Regions from separate parts of the Candidatus Thalassolituus haligoni genome, predicted to be linked through region 2. Evidence: predicted binding sites of a transcription regulator. Region 2 holds the regulator's gene; each other region holds the start of a gene.

Region 1 (7,529 bases), 1.5 Mb from region 2:
AGCGGCGTACTGGATATAGAAAGCGAGCCAGGAATGGGAACACTGGTCACCTTTACCTTGCCTGTGACGGCTTTGCCTGGTGCTACTCTGTCAGTGACGAGTTGATTTGCCGAAAGCGCACGAATGATTTAGCGTTGCGGCAGCAACAACGGGAAATAACATGGCCAAACAACAAAGCAGTGGTGGACTGGTGTATTCCACCGAATTCGGGCGTACCTGCCCGGACTGTCGGGAACCTATTGAGCAGTGTTGCTGCGGTGAACCGGAGCAACCTCAGAGCGATGGCATTGTGAGAGTGGCACGTGAGACCAAAGGACGTGGCGGTAAGGTGGTTACCCTGGTGACCGGTGTTCCGCTGGTCGGTGCCGAACTCAAGACGCTTGCCAAAGAGTTGAAGAAGAAATGTGGCGTAGGTGGGGTACTCAAGGATGGCGTGATTGAAATTCAGGGAGAGCAGCGGGATTTGCTGGTCTCCGAGCTGAGCAAACGGGGTTTTACGGTGAAAAAATCCGGTGGCTAACGGTGGAATTGCATCACAGTTTCAGTGACAGAGTAATGACGATTTGATTAATTTGTGACCAGACATGACGCTCTTCAAGCTGTGATCAATTGCATCTTTCCCTTATCTCGAAAAGAGATAATCTGATTACTTCAAATAAACGCCGGAGCATATTGGGCGATGGAAGAAGTAATCCTGTTTCTGGAACGCGGTGGCGAGGTGGTGTACCCCATTATGGGGGTGATCTTTTTGCTCTGGGCTTATCTGATCGAACGTATTTTGTATGTATTTGCTGTGCACCCGAGACGTCGTTCGGTAGCGTTGCAGGAATGGCAAGCACGTAGCAACAAGCATAGCTGGGCATCGCAACAGATCCATCAGGAGCTGATTGCCAATCTGACGATGGGGCTGGACTCGGGATTCAGCACCATTCGGATGTTTATTGCCATCTGTCCGCTTTTGGGTTTGTTAGGCACCGTGACTGGAATGATTGAAGTGTTTGATGTGATGGTACAAATGGGAGCGGGTAGCCCCAAGCCCATGGCAGCAGGTATCTCTAAAGCTATTTTGTCGACCGTTGCCGGGATGGTGGGGGCGATCAGTGGCTTATTGGCACAAACCGTATTAAAACGGGTTTTTGAAAGCGAAAAGCGTCATTTCAAAACGGCACTGGCTTTCGATTGAGTGGCGGTTATCATGCCGCCCATTTTAGTGGGTGGATAGATATAGATGTTGCCACAGCAGATAATTACCAGGGATGAACAAGCCATGGCGCTGGCGCTGGCGCTGGCGCAAGAAGCGGCTGATGACGGCGAAGTACCTGTTGGTGCTGTCGTGGTGCTGGATGGCAAAGTGATAGGCCGTGGACGTAACCGCCAGATTACCGATCTGGATCCAAGTGCCCATGCCGAAATGCTGGCCGTACGTGAAGCGGCCGCCGCCATCGGTAATTACCGCCTCAGTGGTGCTTGTCTTTATGTCACTTTGGAACCGTGCACCATGTGTTATGGCTTGCTGGTTCACAGTCGTATTGAGCGTCTGGTGTATGGGGCGTTTGAACCCAAAGCCGGTGCTGTTCACAGTGCGATGCAGTTACCCACCAATCCTGTTTTTAATCATACTTTCCAGATTGAGAGCGGTGTGCTGGCCGAAGCCTGTGGCCAGATGTTGTCAGCTTTTTTTGCTGAACGCCGAGCCGCCCGTAAACGGCTGCGAGCATTGACCCGGCTATCGACTGCAGCAGACGATGGGGTCGATACTGATTCTGCCAAAGCAGGAAGCAATAGATCCTGTCAGTCTCTGGAAATACCCGGGCGGGATCACGAAACATAAGCACGTCAAACCAGGATCAGTAAAATCAGAGTCAGTAAAACTAAAAACGCCTCGCAAGCGCGAGGCGTCAAACGGTCGTTGAAAAGTGTTTTTACACTGCCTTCAGCAACTACTGGTGACCTTTGCCAGCGATATCAGGAGTTGGCAGCGGCTTGGTTCAGCATGGCATAGAGCTCGTCTTTCAGAACAACGCGGCGCACTTTCAATTGCTCAAGGCGCTCATCCGATGCCGCTTCTTTTTGTTCTTCAATATGGCGCACTTCCTTGTCCAGCTCATCGTATTCATCGAACAGCTTGGCAAAATGACGGTCAGTCATTTTCAAATCACGAATCTGCTCGCTCAGTTCAGGAAAATCATGGTGCAGGTCATGGGCTTCGATGGACATGTATCTCTCCTTGGTAAGTACGTTCAGAATAACGTACCCAATGGGGGTTAGGCTTGATACAGGTCAGACTCAGGTAGAGCAGACTGGTTCGGTTTGTTTAGCCAGAACAAAAACAAAAAGCGAAGGTATGGGGTTGGTGTGTAAACGCTCAAACAACCCCATCTACCGATTTAAATAACGGCCGCTTTCATATTCTCAGGCAGCAGTTTTTCAATGTCTTCCACGGTTTCGCATAACGGCAACTGGGCAAACACTCTCCGTAAATACGCGTAAGGCTCCAGGTCGTTCGCTTTGGCGGTTTCTATCAGGCTGTACATCATGGCGCTGGCTTTTGCGCCACGCTGACTGTCACTGAATAACCAATTTTTGCGCCCTATCGCAAACGGTCGGATAGCATTTTCGACGGGATTATTATCTATATGAAGTCGCCCATCGGTGAGGTAGACCGTTAGTTTGTCCCAGTTTTTATCGAGGTAGGCTAAGGCTTCGCCGGTTTTTCCTTTTGGCAGGGTTTGTTGCAACGCTTTGTCCAGCCATGCTCTGAGTTTGTTGAGCTGGGGCAGGCTTTTTTCTTGTCGAATTTGATATTTCTGTTCGGCTGGTTGGTCTTTAATCGCGGCTTCGATGACGTACAGTCCTTTGATCATTGTCACGGCCATGTCGGCTTTACTGACTTTTCCTTTCGGGCTTGGGCTGACTTTCTGAGCGTCGATAAACTTACGTCGAGCATGGGCCATGCAGGCCAGTGCGACGATGCCTTTTTGCTGCCCAATACGGTGATAGCCAATATAATCGTCGGTTTGCAGGTAGCCTTGATAATCACCAAGCAGCGATCTGGCCACATCGGTGCGACGACGACTGGCGTAATCAAATAAGATAATGGGGTGTTCCCGATCACCGGTTTTTCGTACCCACATGTAGCTGAGGCTTTCGGCTGTTTTATCCGGTTCTTTTAAGACCTGAACTCGGGTTTCATCCATATGGATATAACCGCTTTCAAGTAATTGATCATTGAGCAGGTTGTAAAGTGGTTGCAGCAACTCACTGCTTTTCATCATCCAGTTGGCTAAGGTGTTGCGCGGTAAATGTATGCCCATGCGTTTGAAGATGGTTTCCATTCGATAGAGTGGCAATCCGTCTTGATATTTGGCCACAGCAATGTGCGCCAGTAAGCCTGGGCTGGCATTGCTTTTAGGGATTGGCTGCGTCGGTAAAGCGGCCATCTGCACGCCGCTTTCACAGGCTTCGCAAACGTATTTTTGTCGTGCATGCACCAAGACTTGAACCACCGCCGGAATAATATCCAATTGCTCGCTGGTGTCTTCGCCGATGTGTTTTTTGGTGCAACCACAGGCGCAGATTTTATCGGCCAAAGGAAGATCATGTTCAATGCGTACACGGGGTAATTCAGCCGGTAAAGGCTTACGGCCGGATGTTTTTTTAACGGGCTTGGGTGTTTCAGCCAGGGGTAATTCCGAGTGTAAGGATTCGGCGTCTATCGACTCGGCCGTATCCGCTGCAGAGGCATCGGCCTCGCATTCAACCTCATCGAACAGTTCGACTTGTTGATCACTTTTTTCGCTGCTTTTACCAAACTGGCGCTGCTTAAACAGAATGATCTGTTCTTCCAAAAACTGGATGCGTGATTGTTTTTGGTTAATTAATTGTTCTTTATTTTTTAACTGATTATTTTTTTCTTCCAATAATTGATGCTGCGCTAAAAGCTGTTGTTTTAGAGCAGAAATGTCATCAGGTAAGTGATCCGTCGGTGGTGTTTTCATGGGTTGGAGTATACCAACCCTGGTTAATTCATGGCAGTGTAAAATAAGGTTTCATGCGGTTTATTGTTAAAAATATCCAGACCGTCCAATAATAAATTCAGTTGATAGCCGTCAATACAGATGGCGGCGCTGTCGGTCGGTTTTAGCCATTTAAAGCGCTGCTTTTCCAGGCGTTTGTACCAGAGCACAAAGCCATTGCGCTCCCAGTACAGTAACTTGATTTTATCCCGGTCGCGATTACAAAAGACAAACAGAGCATTGGCCATAGGACTAAGCTCCAGCTCTTGCTCGACCAATGCCGACAAGCCATTAATCGACTTGCGCATGTCCACGGTGCCTGCGTATAAATATACCTGAACCGCTGCACTGGGCCTAAGCATATAAAAGCCCTCGATCTTTTAATGCCAGCAACAGATCCGGTAAGGCTTCAGTTGGTAGCTCAATGATGACGTGTGCACCCAACCTTAACCGCGCCGGAGAGGGTGAGGTCACGGTGATTGGAATCAAAGCCTTTGGCTTGTCCACCACCGGCTCAGCACCGGGCGATAAACGTTTACGCCAATATTGAAGGTTATGCATAGCAAGGTTGTGTTGTTTGCAAAAGGCGACCTGGGATAAACCACTGGTACGCCAAAGGTTGATGTGCTGCTGCCATTGTTCGGATTTAGTCATGAGCTGTCTCGTTGAAGAATTTGAAGACAGCTTAGAATGAATTGAGTAGTGATTTTAGCAGGCTGTTGATTTTATTCCTGATGTCTACCGGCTTCGGTAAGATGCTCTTTTTCAATGAATTCCCGGACTCCCATGCGTGGCGCTGACATTACTCAAGAACCTTTGTTCACCACCATCAAACTGGATGAGCTGGTTCCACACGATCACCCTTTACGGTCCATCAAAATCCTGTTCGATCAGGCGCTCACCCACATCGATTGGAAGCTCAGCTTGATCTATTCCGAGCGTGGGCGGGAATCCATTCCTCCAGAGCGTTTATTGAGAGCCTTGCTGCTGCAAATCCTCTTCAGTATTCGCAGTGAGCGGCAACTGGTTGAGCAGATTCAGTACAACATGCTCTATCGCTGGTTTGTCGGCCTGAGCATTGATGATCCGGTCTGGGATCATTCGACTTTCAGCGTCAATCGGGACCGCTTGATCCACCACAACGTCAGCACCGAATTATTGGCCGAAGTGGTTGCCTCGGCCCAAAAACAAAAGCTCCTGTCGAACGATCATTTCAGTGTCGATGGCACTCTGATACAGGCCTGGGCTTCCCAAAAGAGTTTTCGGCCGAAGCACCCGGATGACGATCATGATCAGGATGAAGGGCCTTCCGGACGCAATCAGGAAAAGAATTTTCGTGGTACCAAACGCAGCAATGATACGCATGAATCGACCACTGACCGCGATGCGAGGTTGTTCAAAAAGTCCAAAGGACAAGAAGCCCGATTGTCTTTCATGGGACATACGGTCATGGAAAACCGGAATGGTTTGATCGTGGCGACACAAGCCAGTCTGGCGACCGGAACAGCGGAAAGGGAAGTCGCCCTGACGCTTCTGAAAGCATTGCCGGGGGCTCATCGTAAGACCGTGGGCGCGGATAAAAACTACGATACCAAAGGGTTTGTGAAGGAATGCAGGAAGCACCGGATCACCCCCTATGTTGCCCGAAATGACAAACGGCCCGGCGGCTCAGCCATCGATGGTCGAACCAGTCATAAAGCGGGTTATGTCGCCAGCCAGATTGTGCGTAAACGTGTCGAGGAGCCTTTCGGCTGGGGAAAGACCGTTGGCCACTTACGGCAGGTAAAAGTGAGAGGACTGGCGAAGGTCAACAGCGTTCTTGAGATGACCATGATGGCCTACAACCTGGTGCGAATGGCAAAGTTACAGGGTCAATCCGTCTGATGGCCGGAAACGGGATGGATAATCCCGTTTCCAGCGAAAAAATCACTCAGAAAACAATCAGATACGCGTGATTTATCGGGTTGAAAAGCTTCTGTCGGCAAAGCGAATAAGAATTTCAACAGCCTGTTAGATGGGGTTTATTGAGCGCTTACGTTGGTGTAGTCAAAATGTAGGCACAAAGGTATATTTGAGAGTGCGGCAATAAAAAAACCCTAATAGAATTAATCTATTAGGGTTTTTTGTTTGGTGGAGATGGCGGGATTTGAACCCGCGTCCGCCAATCCTCCACTAGGAGATCTACATGCTTAGCCGTCTCTATTAATTTAGTTCGTCACGGCCCGAGGGGCAGGGCGTTCAGAACGAGCTCGATTCGGTTTAGCTCTTCAACTCCGAGCGAAGCATCCAAGCGATCCTATAGGGCTTAGCCCTCGTCCCCCTGTTATAGGCACCGGGGTTCAGAGGTAAGCTGCAATTAAGCAGCTAGTGCGTAGTTTTCGTCGTTTGCGACTATATAAATGTAAAACGTTGATTTACGAGATCGTCTTACCCTCTCGGCATGCACCACTAGCTTTGTAATCAACGTCGAATCCAGATCATCCCCGAAATCGGTGTTGCTCAGGCTGTGAGCCCAGGGCTAATGCCCCTTCAGTCTGGAGATTGGATGCCGTTGTACCGGCTTGGTTCCCTTAACTTACCGGGGTTCCTCTTCAGACTGTTTTTTACGGCGCGGTGTTCTGCGCAGCAAGAGCGGGACTATACGTTCCGCGAGTCGATTTGCCAAGTCCGGATTTTTAACGGGTTAGCGCACCGAGTGTTTCATGATGCGTTCTTTTTGTTTGGCCCAGTCTCGGTCTTTGCTGGTGGCGCGCTTGTCGTGGGATTGTTTACCTTTGGCCAGGGCAATTTCTGCCTTGACCCGGTGGCCTTTCCAGTAGAGGGCGGTGCATACGCAGGTGTAACCTTTGGCCAGCACTTTTTGCTCCAGTCTTTCGATTTCTCGAGCGTGGAGCAGCAGTTTGCGTTCGCGCCGGGGTTCCGCAACGACATGGGTGGATGCCTGATGCAAAGGGGTGATCAGGGCACCGGTGAGCCACACTTCGCCTTTATGAAAGGTGACGTATGAATCCAGCAGTTGGCACTTGCCTTCCCGTAGTGCTTTTATTTCCCAGCCACTAAGCACAAGGCCTGCTTCCTGTTTGTCTTCAAGAAAGTAGTCGTGGCGAGCCCGTTTGTTCAGGGCGATGGTTGGGCTGGAGGCTTTTGGCTTTTTTTTGGTACTCATACTGTCAACAAGGATGTCTCTGGGCGGTGTGGGGCTTGTCCGGTCGGACACTGTGGCGAAAGGGCCTGGCTCTTGCGGTTCTGCAACTTGAGGCAGGCGAATAAATCTTTAACAATACAGCCACGGATCAAGCAGAGAAGAATAACATGAATTCAGATAAAACCGGTATGCATGGCGTTTGGAGCAACCGCTGGACGTTTATTCTGGCGGCTACTGGCTCAGCAGTTGGTCTCGGTAACATCTGGAAGTTTCCCTATATCACGGGAGAAAATGGCGGTGGAGCGTTTGTTCTGGTGTACCTGGTGTGTATTCTTGCCGCCGGTATTCCGGTGATGATGGCGGAGGTA
Region 2 (7,529 bases):
TTATGGATAAGCTGAACAAACCCAAGGGGTTGATCCGTTACACCACAGAAAACGAACTGGAAGGCAAGCAAACCCACCTGATGCGCCCCAGACTGCTGGGCTATGCCTTTATGCTGCTGGTTATGCTGTCTGCTTTTGTTTATGCCATTGCCAGCCGGGTTCCTTTCGAGCTGGATATCGAACGGGATCGCGGCAGTCTCTATCGGGTCACACCCAACGATACTGTCACCAACAGCTATACCCTGAAAATGATGAATATGTCGCAACAACCCCGAACCTACCAGCTCAGGGTTGAAGGACTTCCGGCCGTCCATATGGATGCGCCCGAAACCTATGAAATCAGGGTTAATGAACTGCGCGAGATTACGGTCAACCTTGAAATTGACCCGGCGATTGCCAAGCTTCCCTCCAGTAAAACCGACATCGAATTTGTCGTGGTGGATCAGCAGGATGGCAAAGAAGTTGCCCGCGAAGAGAGCCGCTTTATCGCCCCAAGAAACTAGCGAGCCTCATCCCTGCTGTTGCTCAATGTGGGCTAGCGGGGCTAGATTTCAGTGCGCCCCGCGCTCTGCTCTGCATCAAGTCTGCTGACGATGACTTGCCGAGGACTCTAGAGACTCGCCGCCCAAGTGGTTACACTTGGGCGGCATTTTTTCGGGCAGCGGAACCCTGGAGCAATAATAGACCCCAACAGGCCCTGCCAGCAGTCGAGATCCCAGAGAGCACTATGAAATCAGATACCCAGCCTGCCCAACCCTGGTACAAAGAACCCTTAATGTGGCTGATTGTCGGAATTCCGGCCGTCACCGTTTGCTGGGGTATGGTCATGATTACCCTCGCAGTCAGCACCAAGGATTCGCTGGTAAGCGACAGTTATTACAAGGATGGCGTCAGCTATACCGAAAATATCGAAATGGACCAACACGCGGCGCGTCTGAACATCCGCAGCAGCCTGGTGTTTACCAACCACGAAGCGCGCCTGACACTGGAAGGACAGCTGGATAAAGAACCGGATGCACTGTTGCTAAAACTGATTCATCCGACTCTGCAGGATCAGGATCTCGACGTCATACTGCAGCGGATAGAGCCAGGTCTCTACGTCGGAGCTGCCGAAATAAAGCTACCTGCCCGCCGCTACTTGTGGTTACAAAGTCCTGATCAGGGCTGGCGAATACGCTCGACAGAACGACTGGAAGACAGCAAGGTTGTGCAATTAAACGCCCAATGACACGGCATTCCAATACCAGCCAGTGTTTTCATTGCGGTGAAAATGTCAGCCAGTCGACAGCAGAACGCTGGTCAGCCCTGATCGACGGCCAGTCACAACCGATGTGCTGTCCGGGTTGCAAGGCCATTGCCGAAACCATCGTCGCCAGTGGTCTGAAAGACTATTACAAGCACCGCACCGCACTGCCAGAACTGTCTCCGGCTGAGCTCGATGATGATGCACTGCAAGCCCGGGATTCGCTGACCTTGTACGACAGCGAGGCGATGCAGCGGCGTTTTGTTGCGCGGCTGGACAACGGTATGGCAGAGGCAACCCTGGTGATCGATGGCATCAGCTGCGCCGCCTGTGCCTGGTTGATAGAACATCGCCTCAATGCCTTACCGGGTGTCGATCAGGCCGTTCTCAACCTCTCCAATCACCGCCTGGTTGTACGCTGGATAGCGGAGCAACTGCCGGTTTCCAGTCTGATCGAACAAATCTACCGCCTCGGCTACCGCGCCTCGCCTTTTTCTGCCACCGTCGCCGAACAGCAACGCAATGACGAAGGTAAACGCAGCATCCGCCGTCTCGCCGTCGCGGGTATCGGCATGATGCAAGTGATGATGCTGGCGGTGCCGCTCTACGTTGGTATGGCCCAGCAATACGAAATTTTTATGCGTCTGGCGTCCATGCTGCTGACGCTGCCGGTTGTGCTATACGCTGCCCTGCCGTTTTTTGAAGCGGCCATCCGCGATTTGAAAGTCCGCCATCTGACCATGGACGTACCGGTATCCCTGGCCATTATTCTGGCCTTCTGCGCCAGCATCTGGAGCACATTCAACCAGGGGAAGGAGGTCTACTTCGACTCGGTTTGCATGTTCACGTTCTTTTTGCTGCTGGGGCGATTTCTGGAAATGCGCGCCCGCCACCGCATGGGGAAATCCGGCAACAACCTGCTGACCTTGCTGCCCAATGTCGCCTTGCGGCTGAGCGACGATACCCCGACAGCCACCGAAACGGTGATCGCCAGTGAAGAGGTCAAGCCAGGGGATTTGTTGCTGATCAAACCGGGACAGGCGATTCCGGCCGATGGCATTGTTGTCAATGGCCAGAGTTCCGTCGACGAAGCAGCACTGACCGGAGAATACCTGCCGGTTACCAAACGCCATCAGGATCATCTGATTGGCGGCACTATCAATATCGAAAGCCCGATCACCATGAAAGTAACCGCAACCGGTGCAGAAGCCCAACTGTCGACCATTGTGCGCCTAATGGACAGAGCACAGCAGGAAAAGCCCAAGATTGCCCTGATCGCCGACCGTGTTGCCAGCCACTTTGTTGCCGCCGTTTTGCTGATTGCTTCGGGTGTGTTGCTGTTCTGGTGGTGGCAAGGTAATGATCACGCGTTTTTTATTGCCTTGTCTGTGCTGGTTGTCACCTGCCCCTGCGCCCTGTCGCTGGCGACACCTACTGCCCTGACCGCTGCGACCGGCGCCCTGCGGGAAGCCGGTTTGCTGATCAGCAAGGGCCATGTACTGGAATCTCTGCCAACCATAGATCGGGTTGTCTTCGACAAGACCGGCACTCTCACCCAGGGCAAACTCACCATTGAAGACGTGGTATTGGCAGGTGACCTGGATAGAGAAAGCATCCTCGCCGTTGCTGCCGGTCTGGAAAAGTCCAGCAGCCACCCGATTGCACGCGCCTTTCGCCGTATTCGTCCCGCCACAGTGAGCGATGTCCAGCAACAGACCGGTGCCGGTATCTGTGGTTTCTGGCATCCAACGGCAGAACAGTCCCTGCCCGTTCGATTGGGTCGGCCCGATTTTGCTGTGCCAGCCACGGCCAAACCCGATACCAGTCATCTGAATCAGCAGGAGGGACAATGGCTGTTGCTCAGCGTCAATGAGCAAGCCGTTGCCTGGATTCGACTGGGCGACAGCGTCAGAAAATCCGCGACCAGCCTGGTCAGAGGCTTGCACCAACGCCAGATAAAAACGGCGCTGCTCACCGGCGACCCCGGTGCTTCTGGCCAACTGCTGGCAGCACAACTGGGTATCAACGACGTATGGATCGGTTTGTCTCCCGAGCAAAAGTTGCAACAGGTGCGCCTGTGGCAACAGCAGGGAGAACGCGTTTTGATGGTCGGAGATGGCATTAACGATGTGCCGGTACTCGCTGGTGCTGATATTGCGATTGCCGTCAGCGATGCCAGCGACCTGGCCAAAACCAGTGCTGATGCGCTGGTGACCAGCGGACGCCTGGACAGCCTGCTGCAGGCTCTGGACACCGCCAGCCGCACCCGGAAAGTGATATACCAGAATATTGGCTGGGCACTGTTTTACAACCTGCTTGCCCTGCCAGTAGCGGCCGCAGGTTACATTCCCCCCTGGGCGGCAGCCATCGGCATGTCGTTCAGTTCCCTGTTGGTGGTCAGTAACGCCTTGAGGCTGTCCCGGATATCCAAACCGGATGCTGCCGATAGCCACCCACAGACATAATGCCGGGTTATAACGGCACCCATTCGCCCAGCATGACGGACATAACATGGATATTATCTACATACTTGTTCCACTCTCGATCGTCCTGATCAGTATCGCCACCCTGATTTTTTTCTGGGCAGTACGTAGCGGTCAGTTTGATGATCTGGAGTCGCCAGCCCACAAGATTCTCTTTGATGACGACCCTGAGGAAACGACGGCCAGCGCCGAAAAACCGCCGTCAACAACAATCAACCCACCGCCTGCAGCACCAGACGCCACATCACCTGACAAATTGTCGTGATTGAACCACTGTCACTGCTCACCGCATTACTGCTGGGCTTGTTTGGTTCCAGTCATTGCCTGGTCATGTGTGGCGGTATTGCGGCAGCCATTGGCAGTCGCTCACAGCATCAACCGCTATTAACCGCCTTGGCTTTTAATGGCGGACGAATCACCAGCTACGTAGTGGCTGGGCTGATAGTCTCTGTACTTGGCTTATGGCTGCAGCAACTGAATGACCTGCTGACGCTGGTATTACGCACACTGGCTGCCGTGATGCTAATGCTGATGGGACTCTACATCGCGCGCTGGGCAAGCTGGCTGACCCGGATTGAACAGCTCGGTCAGCACCTGTGGCGTCTGCTACAGCCCGCCACCAAACCATTACTGGCACAACAATCAGTCAGCAGCCGCTTTCGTCTCGGATTGCTGTGGGGATGGCTTCCCTGTGGCCTGGTCTACAGTACATTAAGCTGGGTCGCCGCTAATGGCGATCCTCTCAAGGGTGCACTGGCCATGGCCTGTTTCGGACTGGGCACACTGCCTGCCCTGTTTGCCAGCGGCCTCGCCGCCAGCAGCCTCAATCGATTACTCAATCACAACGTCAGCCGTCGCATCGCCGGACTCTTGCTCATCAGTTATGGATTGTGGACCGCAGCGGCCATCTGGCTATAGTCAGCCAACTGTAATACCTTGACCAATGTCTTGACAGTCACCCTGTGAGCTAAGACCATACGAAAACTAATGGAAAACAGTTGTTCCGTTTGTCACGGAAAACCAGACACGGTGAGCTCAATGAAAACAAACCAAGTTGCACATCCTCCCTTGCGCGGCAATCAGCCCCACTGCCAGACTTGCTCCCTGAATGCTCTGTGTCTGCCACTATCGCTCAGCGACAGTGATATGGAGCGGCTTGACGATATTATTCGCCGTGGCCGACCCATCCAGAAAGGCCAGCTGTTATTCCAGCAAGGGGATGAATTCCAGTCGGTATTTGCAGTACGTACTGGTGCCCTGAAAACCTATACCCTGGCCAGCAACGGCGAAGAGCAGATCACCGGCTTTCACCTCGCCAGCGAACTGATTGGGTTAGCCGGTTACGATGCCGGAGATTACCCACTCACCGCCAAGGCACTGGAAACAACCACCGTGTGTGAAATTCCGGTGCACCAGCTGGAAAACCTCACCGACGAATTACCCGATCTGCGTAAACAGCTGATGCGCACCATGGGTAATGAAATTCGCCACGACCAGAACATGATGCTGCTATTAAGCAAAAAGAACGCCGAAGAACGTGTGGCCTCCTTTTTACTGGATATTTCCAACCGCTATGCCCGCCGAGGCTTCAGCGCGACTCACTTCCGGCTGCCCATGTCCAGGGTCGACATCAGCAATTATCTTGGTCTCGCGGTTGAAACCATTAGTCGGGTATTTACCCGCTTTCAGAAAAATGCGCTGATCGAAACCCAAGGCAAGGAAATCATTGTGTTGGACATGAACAGTCTTTATGAGATGGCAGGCCTGAGTGCTCACCTCGAATGCGACGACAAGGCCACCACAGAATAAACCGATCAGTAGCAGCAGGCAGCCCGCAACCGTTCGGCAAAACACCGGACATATGTGGCTGCTACTGCTCCGCAGTATCCCACGTGCACGCTGACTCACGGTTAACAGATTTGACAACCTTCCCTGTCAGTCATAGCTTGGCTGAATCGAACATCCAGCACAGCAACTCTTGCTGACGACAGCCAATCTATTCGCTAGAATTCGCCGCCTGATTTTTAGCCCGTGTTCCATCCCAGAACATCCAGGAGTTTTCCCAGCATGACTGCCGACGTCATCGATCGCAAAGAACGACTCGAATTCAACAAACTGCAAAAACGTTTGCGCCGTCATGTCGGCAAGGCCATCGAAGACTATTGCATGATTGAGGAAGGTGACAAAATCATGGTGTGTCTGTCTGGAGGCAAAGACTCCTACACCATGCTCGACATATTGATGAGCTTGAAGAAAAGCGCCCCGGTTAACTTTGAACTGATCGCAGTCAATATGGATCAGAAACAGCCGGGCTTTCCTGAGCATGTTCTGCCGGAATACCTGAGCAAGCTGGATGTGCCCTTCCATATTGTCGAAAAAGACACCTACAGCGTCGTCATGGACATTATTCCGGAAGGCAAAACTACTTGCGGTCTGTGCTCACGCTTGCGGCGCGGTACCCTGTACGGCTTTGCCGAACACATTGGTGCCAACAAAATTGCCCTCGGACATCACCGCGACGATATTATCGAAACCCTGTTCCTGAATATGTTTTATGGCGGCAAGCTCAAAGCCATGCCACCCAAATTACTCAGCGACGACAAGAAGCATGTACTGATCCGTCCGCTGGCCTACTGCAAGGAAAAGGATATCGAGGCGTTTGCAGCAGCGCGGGAATTTCCGATCATTCCCTGCAACCTCTGTGGGTCGCAGGAAAACATGCAACGTCAAAACGTCAAAAACATGCTGCATGAGTGGGAAAAAATCCAACCAGGCCGCAGTGACAACATCTTCGCAGCCATCTGTAACATAGCCCCCTCACAGCTGGGGGATCTTAACCTGTTCGACTTTGTTAACCTGCAAAAGCAGCAAGACCAGTCACACCTGGCCACGCGGCTGGATATTGTAACGATCGAATAGCGTCTGCCATGCACATACACCAATCACCCGTCTGAGAGTGCGGCCACGACTTGAATGGGTGAAAAACAGCCTGCTAGGGTAAACCACCACTCAGATGCCGGGTAACTGCGAATTGGTAATCTCCGGGCGCACCAACACGAATATCAAGTCGGTAACGTCGTCCGTTGACACTATCCTCTGCCTGGCTTTGCAACAGACAATGGTCTTTTTCGAGCTGTGCCACTGGCATCTCCACAGCAACGTCAAACTCCGTTGCCAATTCCTCAATGCTCCGGGTCGAAATCACCTCAGCCTCACTACCTGCCACACCAAATCGTATCCACTGTAAATACAGGCCGTGACCGGTTGGGCCACGTGTACGGATCACCCGGACATAGCCACTGCCAGACGCCGATTTCCACGGACAAACACTGACCACGGTATCAATCATCACCGGTAGCCGGTAGATCCCGGCAAAATCGCCAGGGCCAAAGGGTGTTTCCGCGACAACCGCTATTGCGACACTCCAGCACCAGCAGGCCACTATCGCTGACACGGATCTTTGTACACTGCCTGATCTGTTCATAAATCCTCCCTGATCATCAGACTAGCAGCTAAATCAGGTCAGCCAGCGATGAGTGACCTCGCCGGGCTTGTTGTCCCACGCCGGTCGTGAATAAGTCACAGAGAGAATGGCATAGGTCTGTTCTCCCTTTGGCAAACGCACAATCACTTCATCATCCACGTACTTGCCAGCCAAACCACGGGCCAGCGGCGCATCCATACTGATATAGCCATGTTTGAGATCGATTTCATCTTCTCCAACCAGGCGATAACGATGAATCGCTTCGTCATCATCCTCCAGTTCAACCCAAGCGCCAAAATACACCCGGTTGAGATCTGCG
Region 3 (7,529 bases), 540 kb from region 2:
ATGCCAGTGCTGTCCGGCTGCCGATTTGCAGGGTATCGGCTTCATCATTGAGCTGACTGTCTTTGCTGATGACATGGAGTTCGAACTGAGGCTGCCAGTGTTGCCAGCCATTCCAGCGCCATTCTGTCGTCAGCTGCAGCATGGATTGCAGGCTGTCGTGGCCAAGCCAGTAGTATTCATAGCCGAGGCTGGCATTCAGCTGGTGTTGTCCCAGCAGCTGCTGGGCACCCGCCCGGAATTGAACGGCATCGAGGTCGTAGGTGTCATTGCCGTTATTGTCTTTGCGAGCGAAGGAGACACTACTGTAGACCCGCCGCTTGCTGGTGAGCGGCAAACTCATCTGGACGGCGGCAGAGTAGCGAAAATAACCTGAATGTATGGCGCGCTGTTCTTCGCTGAGAATCGCGCTCAACTGGCCATCAAACAGGTCGATTTCCCGTTCACTGGTGGCCGTGTTGATATTGGTGTCGTAACCGGCTGCTGTTGCCAGTGCCACCGACCAGGAGCGTCGGCTACGGGATTGTTGCTGGCTGATTTGTTGCAAGTAGTTACGGGATGCGGTGGCGATGGCTGGCAGCGGATCCGCTGCCAGCACAGTCTGAAAACCGGTTTCCGCCGCCAGCATCTGCCCCATGGCATATTGGCAGCGCGCCAGCTCGAAGTGGTAGTTGAGATTTTGTGGAAAGCGGCTATGCAGCCGGTCAAATACAAACCAGGCCTCGTTGAGGTTGCGGGTTTCCAGTGCGGCGCTGCCGTACATCAAATCGAAGGCTTCCTCGCCTTCGTACATCGCCAGCAGTGTATGGGCGATCTGGTAGGCGGAACTGAAGTCTCCTGAGCGGATGGAGGCTATCAGGGTCTCCAGGGTGGCTGCTTCGGTAACCACTGCTGGCGCGGCATCACCGACACTGGCGGCGCGACAGGGATTCAGCTGCAACGGTGCCAGTGCGGCCAGTAGCAAGACGGGTATTCGGCTGTATGAGTCCCTGCGGTACGGATCGATATGATGATGCATGGGCATTCCTTACCAAAGCGGCGGCGAATGTAATCCCGGGCGATCAGCGTCCGGTGATCCTTATACAGCTCTGACAAAATTATACAGTCTCATTCTGCAGCGCAATAAGCAGGCCACCAAATGGCTCACAATTCCCGATTTTGATACATATCAAGCGTAGCAGCGGTTAGGGCAATGACAGAAAAATCCACTTGATATGGGTCAATCTGGCCCCGGCACAGGCTGTTACATTGAACTCAACAAGGCAAACGCATGATCGACAGTGAGTGAGGTATCCCACTATGTTTATGGATGAAGTCGTTTTTTCAGGATTGGTAATTGTGGGCCTGACCTGCGTATTTTTTGCAGGTGTTTACCTGGCCATTCGTAAAGACATTAAAAAACACGGTACGGGTGAATAAGTACCGGTTTTAACAATTTTCTGCGCTGAGTACCCTTGCCTCGGGCCTGACCAATTTGGTCATGGCCCTTTTTTTTGTGCGCCTTAATTCCTCAGCGGGAAGGGGACTGGTGGTATGCACTGGCAGCCTGTTAGTTAAGCTGGTGCGCTCCGAGTACGACCGGGTTGTTGATATGCAACTTATCCAGCCGGGCGAGTAAGTCCTGCAGCGGCTTTCCTTCCGGCACCGGGCCAATACGTACTTTGTGCAGGGGCTTGCCATTCAGCTTGCCCTGGTAGACCTCGACCGGCCAGGTCAGCGGCTTCAGGGCGTCACGTAACGCTTGCTGCTGCTTGTTGGCGCTTGGCTGGTCGGACAGGGCAGACACCTGTACCCAGCGTACTTTATCTGGCAGGGGCGGCTTGAGCAGCTCAATCGTGACCGGGGCCGTACCGGAGATATCCAGACCAATCTTGTGAGCGGCGACGTACGACAGATCGATCATACGATCCTTGTAAAACGGTCCGCGATCGTTGACCCGCACGACAACGCTTTTACCATTATCTTGCCTGGTCACTTTTACATAACTGGGCAACGGCAAGGTTTTATGCGCAGCGGTGAACTGATAGACATCGTAAATCTCGCCGTTGGCGGTGGCGTGGCCATGAAATTTCATGCCATACCAGGATGCCGTGCCGGTCTCGCGGAAAGTACGGGGCTGCTCCAGCACCTGGTAGCGTTTACCCAGCACCTTGTAGGTGGGGCCATTACCCATCACGCTGAGTGCTTCAGACGTTGGGGTTGGCTCCTTGAGGGTGGATAAATCGGGCGGTACCGGAGGACTGAAATCTTCCCTGTGCTGATAACGCGAGCTGCAGGCGCTGAGCAGCAGCGCCATGATCAGCCATAAGCCGGTCTTCACTGTTTCAGCGCCTCACTCAACTGGTAGACAGCCATGGCATAGAGGCGGCTGTGGTTGTAACGGGTAATGACATAGTAGTTGTATTGTGCCAGCCAGAATTCCGCACCCTGTTTGCCGATCAGTTTGACCAGGCTGGCGGGGGCATCCGCTGACGCTGGCTCGGTAGCCGACACGCCCATGGCGGCCAGTTGCGCTACCGTCCACTTGGGTTTCAGGCTGTCATTCACGGCTGTCTCGTATTGTTGGCCACTGACCCGTGCGCGCTGTACAACGGGTTCACCGGCTCGCCAACCGTGGACACTGAAGTAGTTGGCCACGCTGTTAATTGCATCCGTAGGGTTCGACCACAAATCACGTTTGCCATCGCCATCACCGTCGACGGCATAGGCCAGGAAGCTGGTCGGAATAAACTGGCCGTAGCCCATGGCACCGGCGTAGGAACCTTTGACCGTACCGGGGTCGAGCTGTTCTGTTTTGGCTAGGGAAAAAAAGGCTTTTAATTCACGCCAGAATATAGGCCGTTGGGGGTAATCAAACGCCAGTGTTGCCAGTGAATCCAGTACCCGATAGTTGCCCTGGCGGCTGCCGTAGAAGGTTTCAACGCCGATGATGGCGCTGATGATTTCCTTCGGAACACCGTATTTTTGCTCTGCCACAGCCAACAGCTCGGCGTGCTGTTGCATAAAGGCCTTGCCACCTTCAATCCGCTTTTGGGTCAGGAATATGTCCTGATAGCCATCCCATTCGAGGGTTTTTTCCGCTGGTCGGGCGATTGCTTCCAGCACGGAATCGAGTTTTTTTGACTCCGACAGCCAGCGTTTGGTTTCTGCCGGGGGGATGTGATATTCCTTTTCCAGCTCGGCGGCAAACTCATTGAAGCGTGCATGCTGATCGTAGCCTGCATGTACCAAGGCTGAGCCTCCGAGGCTGACAACCAGGCAGGTCTGTGCCAGTTGACGTGTGAGTCTGGTCATACTAATTCCCTGTTGTGTAGATTAACGTTTTTGATGCGTTGCCATTGACATGATCAGGCCGAAGGCGGCCATCAGACTGACCACCGACGTACCACCGTAGCTGACCAGCGGCAATGGGACACCAACCACTGGCAAAATTCCGCTGACCATCCCGATATTCACGAACACATAGATAAAAAAGGTAACAGACAAACTGCCAGCCAACAGTCGGCCGAACAAGGTTTCACAGCGGCTACTGAGTACCAGGCAGCGAAATATAATCAGAAAGTACAGCATCAGCAGCAGTAAAACGCCAATCAGTCCCAGTTCTTCTGCCAAGACGGCAATAATAAAGTCGGTATGGCTCTCGGGCAGAAATTCCAGCTGTGACTGGGTGCCCTGCATAAAGCCTTTACCTTCAATGCCGCCAGAGCCAATGGCGGTTTTTGACTGGATGATGTTCCAGCCCGAACCCAGCGGGTCGCTTTCTGGATTGAGGAAGGTCAATACCCGCTGTTTCTGATAATCGTGCATCACAAAAAACCACATCAAGGGTGCACAGGCGGAGACCAGCGCGATCAGGGATCCAATCAGCCGCCAGGACATGCCAGCAAAAAACAACACTAACAAACCGGACGCGGAAATCAGCAGGGATGTGCCCAGATCCGGTTGTTTGAGAATCAGTATGGTGGGCACAACAATAATCACGCTGGCCTTGAGCAAGTCGGTGATATGCGGTGGAACCGGACGTCTGGCCATATACCAGGCGACGGTCAATGGCAGTATCAGTTTGACCAGCTCGGAAGGCTGGAAGCGCGGCAGGCCGGGCAGCGCCAGCCAGCGCTGTGCCCCCTTGGCGTCTACCCCGGCAATCAGGACGCCGAGCAGTGCTGCAAGGGCAACAAGATAGGCCCAGGGGGCAATCAGCTGATAAAAACGTGGCGGCAGTTGTGCAGCCAGAATCATGCCGAGCGAACCAATACCCATGTGAATCGCCTGGCGTGTCAGCATATGCAGATCTTTACCACTGCCGGTGTAGAGAATCAGCAAGCCGGTCAGGCAAAGAACCAGCAGCAGTACCAGCAGCAGCAGATCCAGGTGCATACGGGTGAACAGGGCACGGCTGCGATCAAATCCTGGATGTGCGCCGCTGCCGAGCGTGCGGGTAAAGTCAGAACTGCTCATTCGCCAGTGCTTCCGCTGAGATAAAGATTGATCACCGATTGGGCAATGGGGGCTGCTGTACGCCCGGCTGATTCACCATTTTCGACCACTACGGCAATGGCAATCTGGGGATCTTCGACCGGAGCAAAGGCAATAAACAGGGCATGGTCACGCAGACGCTCACGCAGCGCATCGGAGTCGTATTCTTCATCCTGTTTGATACCAACGACCTGGGCGGTGCCGGTTTTGCCGGCTATTGAGAATTCCAGATGCTTTTGCAGTACCCGAGCAGTGCCATGAGGACTGCTGATCACCTTGCGCATGGCTTCAAACATCCGATTCCAGTTGTCTTCATTATTCAGTTTTATGTCCTGAATCCCGCTTTCATCAATGGCTTCGTACTGGCCGCTATGAGCTGCCAGCAACCGTGGTGCCATCCATTTGCCCCGGTTGGCCATCACCGCAGTAGCGGTTGCCAGTTGCAACGGCGTGACCTGGATATAGCCCTGGCCAATCCCCAGGTTGACGGTGTCTCCGGCATACCAGCTGGCCTTGTGATGGCGATGTTTCCATTCGCGTCCTGGCAACAAGCCGGAAAAGGCATTATCCACATCAATGGCCAGATTCTGGCCAAAACCGAATTGCGCCAGAAATGGCTCCAATCGATCGATTCCCGCCCGTACGGCGGCATCATAAAAATAGACATCGCAGGATTCAACGATGGCTCGTTCGAGGTTGACTTCACCATGACCCTGACGCTTCCAGTCCCGATATTCCCGATCGCTGTTTTCCAAGGTGAAGCTGCCGGTGTCAAAAATAGTACGGCTCCAGCTGGTTACGCCCAGGTCGGCAACACCCAGGCCAATGAAGGGTTTCAGGGTGGACGCGGGGGGGTAACGGCCACGAATGGCGCGGTCAAACAAGGGCAGGTCCGGGTTGTCACGCAAGGCGTTGTAGTCGGTGTGGGAAATACCGGTGACAAACAGGTTGGGATCGAAGCCGGGATTGCTGTAAAGGCTGAGAATGCCGCCGGTTTTTACTTCAATGGCAACGAGGGCACCACGGCGACCGGCCAGTTGTTGTTGCGCCAGCCGTTGCAAACGGCTGTCGAGGTGTAATGTCAGATCTTCCCCAGGAGCCGGATCCGATTGTTCCAGCACTCGCAGAATGCGGCCTCGGGCGTTGGTTTCGACTTTCTGATAGCCGGGCTCGCCGTGTAAGTCGCTTTCGTAATATTTTTCGATACCCTGCTTGCCAATGTACTGGGTGGCGCTATAACGGCGTTTGGTCTCACTGTCGGTATCCAGCTGGTTTTGTTCGCGCTGGTTGATACGGCCGACATAACCGAGTACGTGGGCAAAGGTTTCACCCTGGGGGTAGTGGCGCACCAGCTGGGCTTCCACATCGACGCCGGGCAGGTAAACCCGGTTGACCATGACTTTGGCAATCTCGACTTCAGTGAGCTGGTGGCGCAAAACGACCGGTTCGTAGGGGCGACGGCGCAGTTCCAGACGCTTGTCGAGCTGTTCCCGGTCGCGCTCCGAGATACCGATCATGTCGTTAATAAAACTCAGCGTAGCATCCATGTCGCGGACGCGTTCAGGCACTAGCGTAAGGCTGTAAGACGGCACATTTTCTGCCAGCAGTTCACCATTACGATCATAAATCAGACCACGTTTTGGGGGCAGTGGCTGGATCTTGATGCGGTTGTTTTCCGAAAGGTTCTGGTACTTCTCGTACAAGGTGATCTGCAAATAGGCCATGCGCCAGACGAGCACACCCAGCAAGGCAAAAATAATCAGGCCCAGAATCATGGCGCGAGAGCGAAACAGCTTTACTTCAGCTGATTTGTCCCGGAAGGAGTGCTCCCACATGCAGGCCTCATTTGTGGTAAGGATGACCCTGCAACAGGGTCCAGGCTCGATAGATCTGTTCTGCCACCACCACACGTACCAGCGGATGGGGCAAGGTCAGACTGGACAACGACCAGCGCTGTTTCGCCTGCGTCAGCAAGGAGGGGGCGATGCCATCCGGGCCACCAATGACCAGAGCAATATCGTGGCCATCCATACGCCACTGTCCCATCTGGCTGGCAAGCTGTTCGGTTGACCAGGGTTTACCAAGGACATCCAGTGCGACCAGATGTTCCTGCGGCCGAATCGCTTTCAGCAGGGCATCGGCTTCTTGCTGCATGGCTTTTTCTTTGCTGCTGCTTTTACTGCGATAACCCGGACTGATTTCGACCAGTTCAAGCGCGCAATCGGCAGGAAGTCGCTTGGCGTATTCCTGATAGCCTTCGGTAACCCAGGAGGACATTTTCTGGCCAACAGCAAGCAGCCGGATTTTCATTCCGCCGAACTTTCCTGGCTGGTGCTGTCCGCCGGCTCACCCCAGAGCCGCTCCAGATCGTAAAAATGGCGCGCCTGATCGGTCATGACGTGGACGACCACATCGAACAGGTCGATCAGCACCCAGTCGGCAACCGCGCGGCCTTCAGTACCATTGGGTCGCAGGCCAGCTTCCTTGGCTTTTTCTTCAACATGACCGGCAACGGCAGTGACGTGGCGGTTTGACGTTCCCGTGGCAATGATCATCCAGTCGGTCACGGAAGTACGACCGCGTACATCCAGAATAATGATGTCTCTGGCTTTCATATCGTCCAGGGAATCGACGACCAGGTTTTTGATTTGCTCAGTTTGCATTCGCTACTTATCGGTAAAGTTGGTGTTGAGTGAGATAGTCCAGCACAGGGTCTGGAGTAAGGAACCGGATATTTTCGCCTTCGGCGATACCCCGGCGCAAGCCTGAAGCTGAAATATCCAGCCCCGGCCAGGTTTGCTGACAAATGCGACCGGCCGGACTTACCAGGAGTTCATCCAGCGAGGCCTGTCGTGCCAGCCATTGTTGTTGTTGCCAGGGAGCGACGGGTTGCCGTTCCCCCGGGCGACTGATTACCATCAGGTTGGCCAAATCGAGAATGTCGTCACAGCGATGCCAGCGATCAAAACTGAGCCAGGCATCGGTACCCATCGCCCAGCTGAAGGTGACTTCCGGGTACAAGGTGCGTAGCAGCTCCAGGGTAACAGCACTGTAGC
Region 4 (7,529 bases), 1.7 Mb from region 2:
GATACAGTGCAATACGATTGTTACACAGCAGGGCGATGGTTTCTTGCCAACGCAGCGCGCCCAATAACGGCTGTTCACAATGGCCAATCGGGCTTTGATCCAGATAGAGGCTATTACCAACCTGACTGACCCAGTGCTTGCCAGTTGCGAAGCCTTGATCAATATCCGTGTCATGGATGCCATACAGCCAGGCCACCCAGGACGAATAAACCGGTGTCTTGGCCCAGCCCAAAGACTGGCTGTGATTAATCAGGATGCCGGTGATCGCCAGCATCAGGATCACCGGCAGAATGATCAAACCGCTGCGGCGATGCCAGTGAATCAGAAAGGGAACGAGTTTCAAAACAGGGCCTGTAATCGGGTGTCGTCGGGGTGGGTCAGGGCTTGCTGGCGGCCTGATTGTGGCTGACCCCGGTTTGCTCTGCAAGGTACAGCGCCAGACGGGCGACATTGGTGACGGCACGTACCGACAATGTGGCACCGGTAATGCCGTCAATGTGGCTGCTTAACTGCTGTGTTTCATCCAGCCGGGCACCGCTAAACTGGTCGGTAAAAAACGGATAGCGGACTTCCCATCCCCGGGATTCAAGAAAGGCCAGCACCGAGACTGACTGTATCGTATCGTCAACCACCACAACCCCGATCGTAATTGGCCGCTCCTTGCCAATTTCTTCCATAATCCAGGCACTGGTTGCCCCGGCTTGCCAGTATCTGACCCGTAGCCCGGAATAGGGATGCCCCAGCAGTTTTGATGCGGCATTCTTGTGTTCGGGCTTGAGCCACAGGGTTTTGGCAGCCGCTTGTTGCTCGCCAAACGTCTGTGACAGAAAGGCTTCCTGACTGAGGTAGTTATCGGCGCTGGCGGCGTTGGCCAGCAGCCACAGGATCAGGCTCCGCAGAGTCAGGCTCCAGAGGATATTATTCAGCTTCACAGTTTTCCCACTCGACATCCGGAATCAGACTTTCGTAGCGGGCATCGGTCAGCGTCATCATAAAGCACACCAGCACTTCCACATCGTCGTCGTCGAGCAAGCTGCCGTCCTGAAGCTCGGTGAGGTTAACCGTGTCGCTGATTTCCGGGTCAGCCCAGGCGACACCGGTTTCCGGATTGAGGCTGTTACTGCTGCCGGTCAGCCAGTGGTCGTAAAACTTGACGACCGTGGCTAATTCATTAAATACACCGTTGTGCATATAGGGTGCGGTGACGGCGACGTTGCGCAGGGTTGGCACCTTGAATTTACCGGCTTCCGTGTCAGCAGTGACGGCGCTGTTGTTAAATTGCAAACCGGTATCAATAAAGTCATCGGCCGAACCATTGGCACTGCGGACGGCAGTGTTAATGGGAACGCCGATGTTGTGGTATTCGTAGCCAGTAAAGGTTTCGCCGCTGCTGCTCTGGCGTTTCAACTGGTGGCAAGTGGCGCAGTTGGTGAATTGCTGGGAAAAAAACAGCACCTTGCCTGAGGCGACTTTAGAGATGACGCCATAGTCGTAATAATCCGGGTCATCTGAATCCAGTAATGAACGATCGTACTTGGAATCGAACGGTGCAAAGGCGTCGGTGGCTTCAAAGCGGGCGATGGCATCGGTCATGGCGTCATAGGCGGTGTCGGTAGCGTCGAATACGTCTGTGCCGTAAAGGGTTTCAAGGGCGGCAATATAGTCTGTATTTTCTAACAGTCGTTCTACTACGCTGGCACGATCCGGCATACCCATTTCAATCGGATTTAATGGCGGGCCACCAGCCTGGTCGGCCAGGGTGGTGGCCCGGCCATCATGGAACTGGCCGCCAAGCCAACCACTGTAATCGGATTGCTGGCTATTGAAGCGGGTACGGCTGCCGTTGTGAAAATCGGGTGTCTGTGAGGCGTAGGTCACTGTGGGGGCGTTACGGTCACCCAGTGAAACACCGTCATCACCGATGGAAACAGCGGCGGTCTGGTCACTGTCGTTTTTGCGACTGTCGGTAAATGCCTGAGCGACATCGTGGCAGCTGGCACAAGACTGGGTACGGTTAAACGACAGACTGACATCGTTAAACAGGCTTTCACCCAGAGCTTCCTTGCTGTCAAAAGCGGGGCTGGAAGAATCGGATGACCCACCACAGCTGCTCAGTAATAGCGCCAATAATACAGTTAGATACTTTCTCACGACGGCTCCAATTTCACCCCGCTCCATTGGGGAATGTTCAGGTTGATGGCTTTGCGATTGTCTTGCTGCAATCTGTCTAGGAGTCTACCACGCAGTCATCATGTTGCTAAAGGTAATGCAAGTTCGAGTCTATTTGTAAATCATTTGCATTAGTAATATGATCCCGGTCAACTTCAATCGGAACTATTCCGTTTTACTGTAAGTGCGGATGTTTTCCGTAAGACGGATAAACCGTCGACTTTGCCTTATTTTCAGACAGGAGTGTTGAATGATGAAATTGACCTCGCTTGCTGCGGCTATCGCCGTAACGTCCATGTTGACGGCCTGTGGTGGTGGTAGCTCAAGCAGTTCCACGGATGCGGATGACGCTCAGGCGACCGCCGTCATTAACGTGGCTAACGTCAGTAAAGTGTTGGAAACCAATGCGGATATCGCACTGGCAACCTACAGCGATGCCGTTGACACCGCTATTGAGTTACAGACTGCGCTGCAAACCTTCCGTGAAAACCCAACCGAAGAAAATTTTGTTGCCGCCAAAACAGCCTGGCTGGTAGCGCGTGAGCCTTATGGGCAGACCGAAGTTTATCGCTTCCGCCTGAGCCCGATTGACTCCACCGACTACAGCTCGGAAGACGGCCCGGAAGGTGACATCAATGCCTGGCCATTAGGTGAGGCCCTGATCGATTACGTGCAGACCAACGATACGGATTTTGGTACTGATCAGGTGGGCGTAACCGCCAACGCCGCTGGTATTAATGGTGGTGGTGCCTTGACGGCAGCCGGTGCGGAAGATCAGTCGAATAACATCATTGGCAATACCAGCATCGACATTAGCGCCGACCTGCTGGCTAATACCGCCACCGCTGATGACGAGCACGACGTGATTGCCGGATACCACGCCATTGAGTTCTTGCTGTGGGGCCAGGATCTGAACAATGATGGTGAAACCACTGATGGTACGGATCGTGATGAGGCGGTGAAAGCCAATACCGCTACTAACTACGCGGAAGGCGGTGATCGTCCTCTGAGCGATCTGGCTGAGGGTTACTCTGAGACCGACACTTACGACAGCAGCAATTTGTCCAACCGTCGTCACAAATTTATGGAAATGGCCGTACAGAAGCTGATCGACGATTTAACCACAGTCCGTGACGGCTGGGCCGAAGGCGCTTCATACCGCACTGCTTTTACCACCATCAGCACCGAAGACGAAGCCAAGCAGAAACTGGCAGAAATCCTCACCGGGATGGGCACTTTGTCTGAAGGTGAATTGGCCGGCGAGCGGATGCAGATTGCCTTTTCTTCCAACTCTCAGGAAGACGAACATTCCTGCTTCTCGGATAACACTCACCGTGATATCTGGCTGGATGCCGAGGGTGTTTCCAACAGCTACTACGGTGAATACGCCGGTTACGACAGCACGCTGGATGGTACCGACGACGCGACGGCTCGTGCCGTCAGTGGTTATGGCATTGATGATTACCTGGCTGATGCCGGTCTGACGGAATTGGCCAGTGATATGGAAGCGGCTTTGACCACGACTCAAACGGCTTATGTGGCAATCGATACTTTGGCTCGTGCCGGTACGCCTTTTGACGTCCAGATCATTGAAGCGACCAGCAGCGAACCAGCCTACGATGCCATCAAGGCATTGAACGCTCAATCATCGGTGATTGCGGATGTGGCCGAAGCACTGGAAATTGACGCAGAAGTCATTGATGGTGACGCTACCGAGTGCAACACCGAAGATCCAACCGCTGAGTGCTAGTATTGATGGTTGATCACCTGTTAGCAGGGGCTGAGTAATGCGCAGTCTCTGTTTTCACCATAAGACGGGCTTGTCCCGGCTTTTCGGCATCTGTGTTCTGGCCGTGCTGATGGCTTCAACCAGTGGTTGTTCCGATACCGAGGTGCCGCCACCGGATCCTGCTGAAGCCAGGCCGGGTGGCGATGCGACGACGTCGATAATCCCGTTTCCGGCATTGGACAAGGTGACGCCGAACTTGCCCGATGACGAGCGGCCGCAGTTTTATGCGGGCCGGGCGCTGGCGCATCAGCCCTGGATCAAGGCACCGACGATTACCGATGCCCGTGATGGCCTGGGGCCAATTTATAACGCTCGCGGCTGTCTGGCCTGCCATATTCGTGGTGGTAAAAGCCGGATGCCAGACGATTCCGAAACGCCCTTGTTTGGGCCACTGGTACGTATGAGTCGAGTGCTGGCAGATCCGCAGCTTATGGCTGCGGCGGCCAATAGTCACGCTGGAGTGATACCGGATCCTGTTTATGGTGACCAGTTACAAACCCAGTCCATTGCCCTGTTGCATCAGTTGCGCCAGGCCTCGCCGGTCGCTATAGCGGAGCAACAGCAGGTAGCGCCGGAAGCGTATGCTTATGTGAAATGGCATGAACAGGCCTTTGTATATCCGGATGGCCGTCAGATAACACTGCGCAAACCCGAGCTGGATCTGCGTTATGTTGCCTACGGGGAATTTGATGCCGCTACCCGTTTCAGCTTGAGAAACGCGCCGCCGATTCATGGCATGGGGTTGCTGGAGCTGATTCCGCAGGCTGATCTGGAGGCTCTGGCCGATCCGGATGATGCCGACGGTGATGGTATCTCGGGCCGTCAGAACCGGGTTTGGGACGCCAGAAGCCAACGCTGGCAAGCGGGTCGTTTTGGCCACAAGGCCAATCGCTCCAATATGGATATGATCGTTGCTTCCGCATTTGCCAACGATATTGGTATCAGTAATCCACTGTTTCCGTTCCAGCCCTGTACTGAGCAGCAGCCGCTGTGCCAAAAGCAAAGAAATGGAAATAATAGTCAGGGATTAGAACTACCTGATAATCTTTTGCGCCTGGTCACGAATTTCACTCGCAATCTGGGTGTTCCCACACGCCGGAATGTTGATAATGCCGATGTCCGGAAAGGACGACCCTTTTTTTACACCAGCGGCTGTGCCGCTTGCCATCAGCCGGGCTATACCACGGCGGCCAGTAGTGCACAGCCACATTTGGGTAACCAACGTATCTGGCCGTACACCGACTTGCTGCTGCACGACATGGGGCCGGAACTGGCTGACGGGCGTCCAGACTTTGCTGCCAGCGGTAGCGAATGGCGTACCGCGCCGCTGTGGGGAACCGGTTTGATGGGGCAGGTCAACGGCAGCAAGCAGTATTTGCATGATGGCCGCGCCAGCAGCATAGAGGAAGCGATTCTCTGGCATGGCGGTGAAGCACTGGCGGCCCGGCAGAGATTTACCCATTTAAGCGCCGCAGAGCGCCGTTATCTGATCCAGTTTGTTGAGTCACTCTAGGAGTCTGCAGGACTTGGGCGTTCGTCGCGAGGGAAAGACTGGTTTGAGCGATTTTTTGCGCAAAAAAGAGCCAGATTCAGCTATCCCGTAGTAGAGCAGTCCTAAGCCCGATAGATTCCTAGCTATCTGCTAGATGGGAGAACCCGAATGTCAGTGAATTCTGTTTCACAACGATTACTTCAAGATCCGTCCCGACGGCGTTTGCTGGGCGGGGTGGCCGGTAGCTTGGCTGCTTCTGCGTTGCTGCCGGGATCGGCATGGTCGTCAACGCTTGCTGGCGACCAGGCAACCAGCGCCGGCTCGGAAGTCTGGATCAGTGCCGAAGGTAATGGCGACGAAGGCTATTTTGCCAGCTGGATTGTCGATGGCGAACACCGGGCCGATGTGCATTCTGCCATCAGTGGTTTTCGCGGGCATGGCCTGGCGCAACACCCGCAACGTGCGGATATTGCCGTGATGTTTGCCCGTCGTCCAGGCACCCAGGCACTGGTGATCAACCTGCTGGACGGCACGGTGGACAGCCTGATCGACTGTGCCGAAGGCCATCATATGCACGGTCATGGCTGTTTCAGCCCTGATGGCCAACAGCTACTGACGACGGAATCGGATTACCGCAGCGGCACTGGCAAGTTGATGGTACGTAACACCCGCAATTGGCAGGTCGAGGCCGAATATCTGACCCATGGTATTGGCCCGCATGATGTTCACGTAATGCCGGACGGCAAATCCCTGGTGGTCGCCAACGGCGGTTTGCTTACTCACCCGGATAGCGGTCGCAAGATCCTCAACCTTGACACCATGGATCCATCGCTGGTGTATCTGTCACTTTATAACGGTGAAGTGATCAGCCAGCACCGCTTGCCGGAAAGCAAAGCCAGTATTCGCCACTTGGCCCTGGCGGACGATGGCACCGTGGCAATTGCGACCCAGTTGCAGCGCCCGGCGATGAGCAGTAATACGCTGGTGCCGCTGGCGGCGGTACATCAGCCAGGTCAGCCGCTGATTGCTCTGGAAGGCCCGGATGCCCTGATTCACAAATTTGATGACTACATGGGCAGTACCGTGCTGCATAACGGCGAGCGCATTGCGGCGTTTTCCAGTCCTCGAGGAGACCTGGTAGCGTTCTGGCACCTGGACAGCCATCAGCTGGTCGGCTATCACGCCTTTTTTGATGTCTGTGGCCTGACGGTCAGTCGTGACCAGAAATATTTTGTTTTGAGTAATTCGAATGGCGACGTGCGCATGATTGATGCGCGCAGCCTGAAAGAAGACCGGGCCATGCGGCGCTCGTTTGCCGGACGCCATTGGGATAACCATATGTTCACTTTCACCTTACCAGACCAGTCCGTATGACATTGATAAAGAGAACAACCATCTTCAAATCTGCCTCCCTCTGGTTCTGTCTGGGCGCTTGCCTGAGTCTGGCCAGCTGCGGTGGCAGTCGTGAAAACGATGCGGCAGTATTGTCCGAAGGCTCATTGGCATTGGCACTGGAGCAAGTGATTGATGGCACGGTCATTGTTGCCAGTGAGCAATTTGCCAGCGAAGTCAGTCACTTCAATAGCAGCATAGACAGCTTTTGTGCTGCTCCAGATGAGTCTGGCCTGAGCCAGCTCCAGGCCGACTGGAAAACCATGGCGAATGCCTGGTACCAGCTGGTGCCCTTCAATTTTGGCCCGCTGTACGATGACACCGTGTTTCCCGCCTACCAGTACGTAGATTCTTTCCGCGTGCGGGGTACCAACTACACTGCCACGGTGCGAACCCTGATCCAGAACCTGATAACTGCCGACACCGATGTCAGCAGCAGCTACTTCGACACCAGAACGTTCCAGTATGTTGGCTTGTTGCCTCTGGAAGTGGCGGTATTCGAAACCGCTAGCGGCCAAAGCCAGCTGGCAGCAGATATCATCACCGAGTTCCAGCAGCAGCCGCGCAAGTGCGAAGTGATGGCTGGCTTGGCAGGCAGTTTGCAAAATCGCGCCGACTACGTGGTGAATGGCTGGACGGTCAATCATCTTGAATCCGGTACGCCTTACCGCGATTTATTTCTGGCTG

What was found. Region 2 encodes FNR, which switches genes on or off when oxygen is low (the NO sensors DNR and NnrR bind a similar motif). Its sites were predicted from a motif close to TTGATNTANATCAA; they were not measured.
Positions count from the first base shown of each region.
Region 1: SOJ49_RS13885 (YdcH family protein) is a predicted target of FNR. The motif match lies at 2,271-2,284, and genes of this name have one in related genera.
Region 3: ccoM (cytochrome c oxidase subunit CcoM) is a predicted target of FNR. The motif match lies at 1,156-1,169, and genes of this name have one in related genera.
Region 4: SOJ49_RS14600 (cytochrome-c peroxidase) is a predicted target of FNR. The motif match lies at 2,309-2,322, and genes of this name have one in related genera.

Region 1 is NZ_CP139482.1:3,104,833-3,112,361, reverse strand. Features, by position in the region: gene SOJ49_RS13905 (sensor histidine kinase) at 1-105, shown strand, start outside; gene SOJ49_RS13900 (translation initiation factor Sui1) at 161-520, shown strand; gene SOJ49_RS13895 (MotA/TolQ/ExbB proton channel family protein) at 680-1,183, shown strand; partial or broken gene tadA (tRNA adenosine(34) deaminase TadA) at 1,229-1,693, shown strand; gene SOJ49_RS13885 (YdcH family protein) at 1,966-2,217, opposite strand; gene SOJ49_RS13880 (IS66 family transposase) at 2,388-3,998, opposite strand; gene tnpB (IS66 family insertion sequence element accessory protein TnpB) at 4,022-4,378, opposite strand; gene SOJ49_RS13870 (hypothetical protein) at 4,371-4,670, opposite strand; gene SOJ49_RS13865 (IS5 family transposase) at 4,803-5,900, shown strand; RNA gene ssrA (transfer-messenger RNA) at 6,145-6,501, opposite strand; gene smpB (SsrA-binding protein SmpB) at 6,700-7,182, opposite strand; gene SOJ49_RS13850 (sodium-dependent transporter) at 7,329-7,529, shown strand, end outside.
Region 2 is NZ_CP139482.1:1,614,541-1,622,069, reverse strand. Features, by position in the region: gene ccoG (cytochrome c oxidase accessory protein CcoG) at 1-503, shown strand, start outside; gene SOJ49_RS07365 (FixH family protein) at 728-1,228, shown strand; gene SOJ49_RS07360 (heavy metal translocating P-type ATPase) at 1,225-3,708, shown strand; gene ccoS (cbb3-type cytochrome oxidase assembly protein CcoS) at 3,755-3,991, shown strand; gene SOJ49_RS07350 (sulfite exporter TauE/SafE family protein) at 3,988-4,644, shown strand; gene fnr (fumarate/nitrate reduction transcriptional regulator Fnr) at 4,765-5,535, shown strand; gene ttcA (tRNA 2-thiocytidine(32) synthetase TtcA) at 5,794-6,645, shown strand; gene SOJ49_RS07335 (hypothetical protein) at 6,719-7,210, opposite strand; gene greB (transcription elongation factor GreB) at 7,244-7,529, opposite strand, start outside.
Region 3 is NZ_CP139482.1:1,071,853-1,079,381, forward strand. Features, by position in the region: gene SOJ49_RS04895 (tetratricopeptide repeat protein) at 1-1,015, opposite strand, end outside; gene ccoM (cytochrome c oxidase subunit CcoM) at 1,297-1,416, shown strand; gene SOJ49_RS04905 (septal ring lytic transglycosylase RlpA family protein) at 1,547-2,317, opposite strand; gene mltB (lytic murein transglycosylase B) at 2,314-3,291, opposite strand; gene rodA (rod shape-determining protein RodA) at 3,313-4,455, opposite strand; gene mrdA (penicillin-binding protein 2) at 4,452-6,308, opposite strand; gene rlmH (23S rRNA (pseudouridine(1915)-N(3))-methyltransferase RlmH) at 6,316-6,783, opposite strand; gene rsfS (ribosome silencing factor) at 6,780-7,136, opposite strand; gene nadD (nicotinate-nucleotide adenylyltransferase) at 7,144-7,529, opposite strand, start outside.
Region 4 is NZ_CP139482.1:3,267,371-3,274,899, reverse strand. Features, by position in the region: gene SOJ49_RS14610 (PepSY domain-containing protein) at 1-343, opposite strand, end outside; gene SOJ49_RS14605 (FMN-binding protein) at 378-932, opposite strand; gene SOJ49_RS14600 (cytochrome-c peroxidase) at 919-2,151, opposite strand; gene SOJ49_RS14595 (imelysin family protein) at 2,420-3,919, shown strand; gene SOJ49_RS14590 (di-heme oxidoredictase family protein) at 4,029-5,471, shown strand; gene SOJ49_RS14585 (DUF1513 domain-containing protein) at 5,619-6,824, shown strand; gene SOJ49_RS14580 (imelysin family protein) at 6,821-7,529, shown strand, end outside.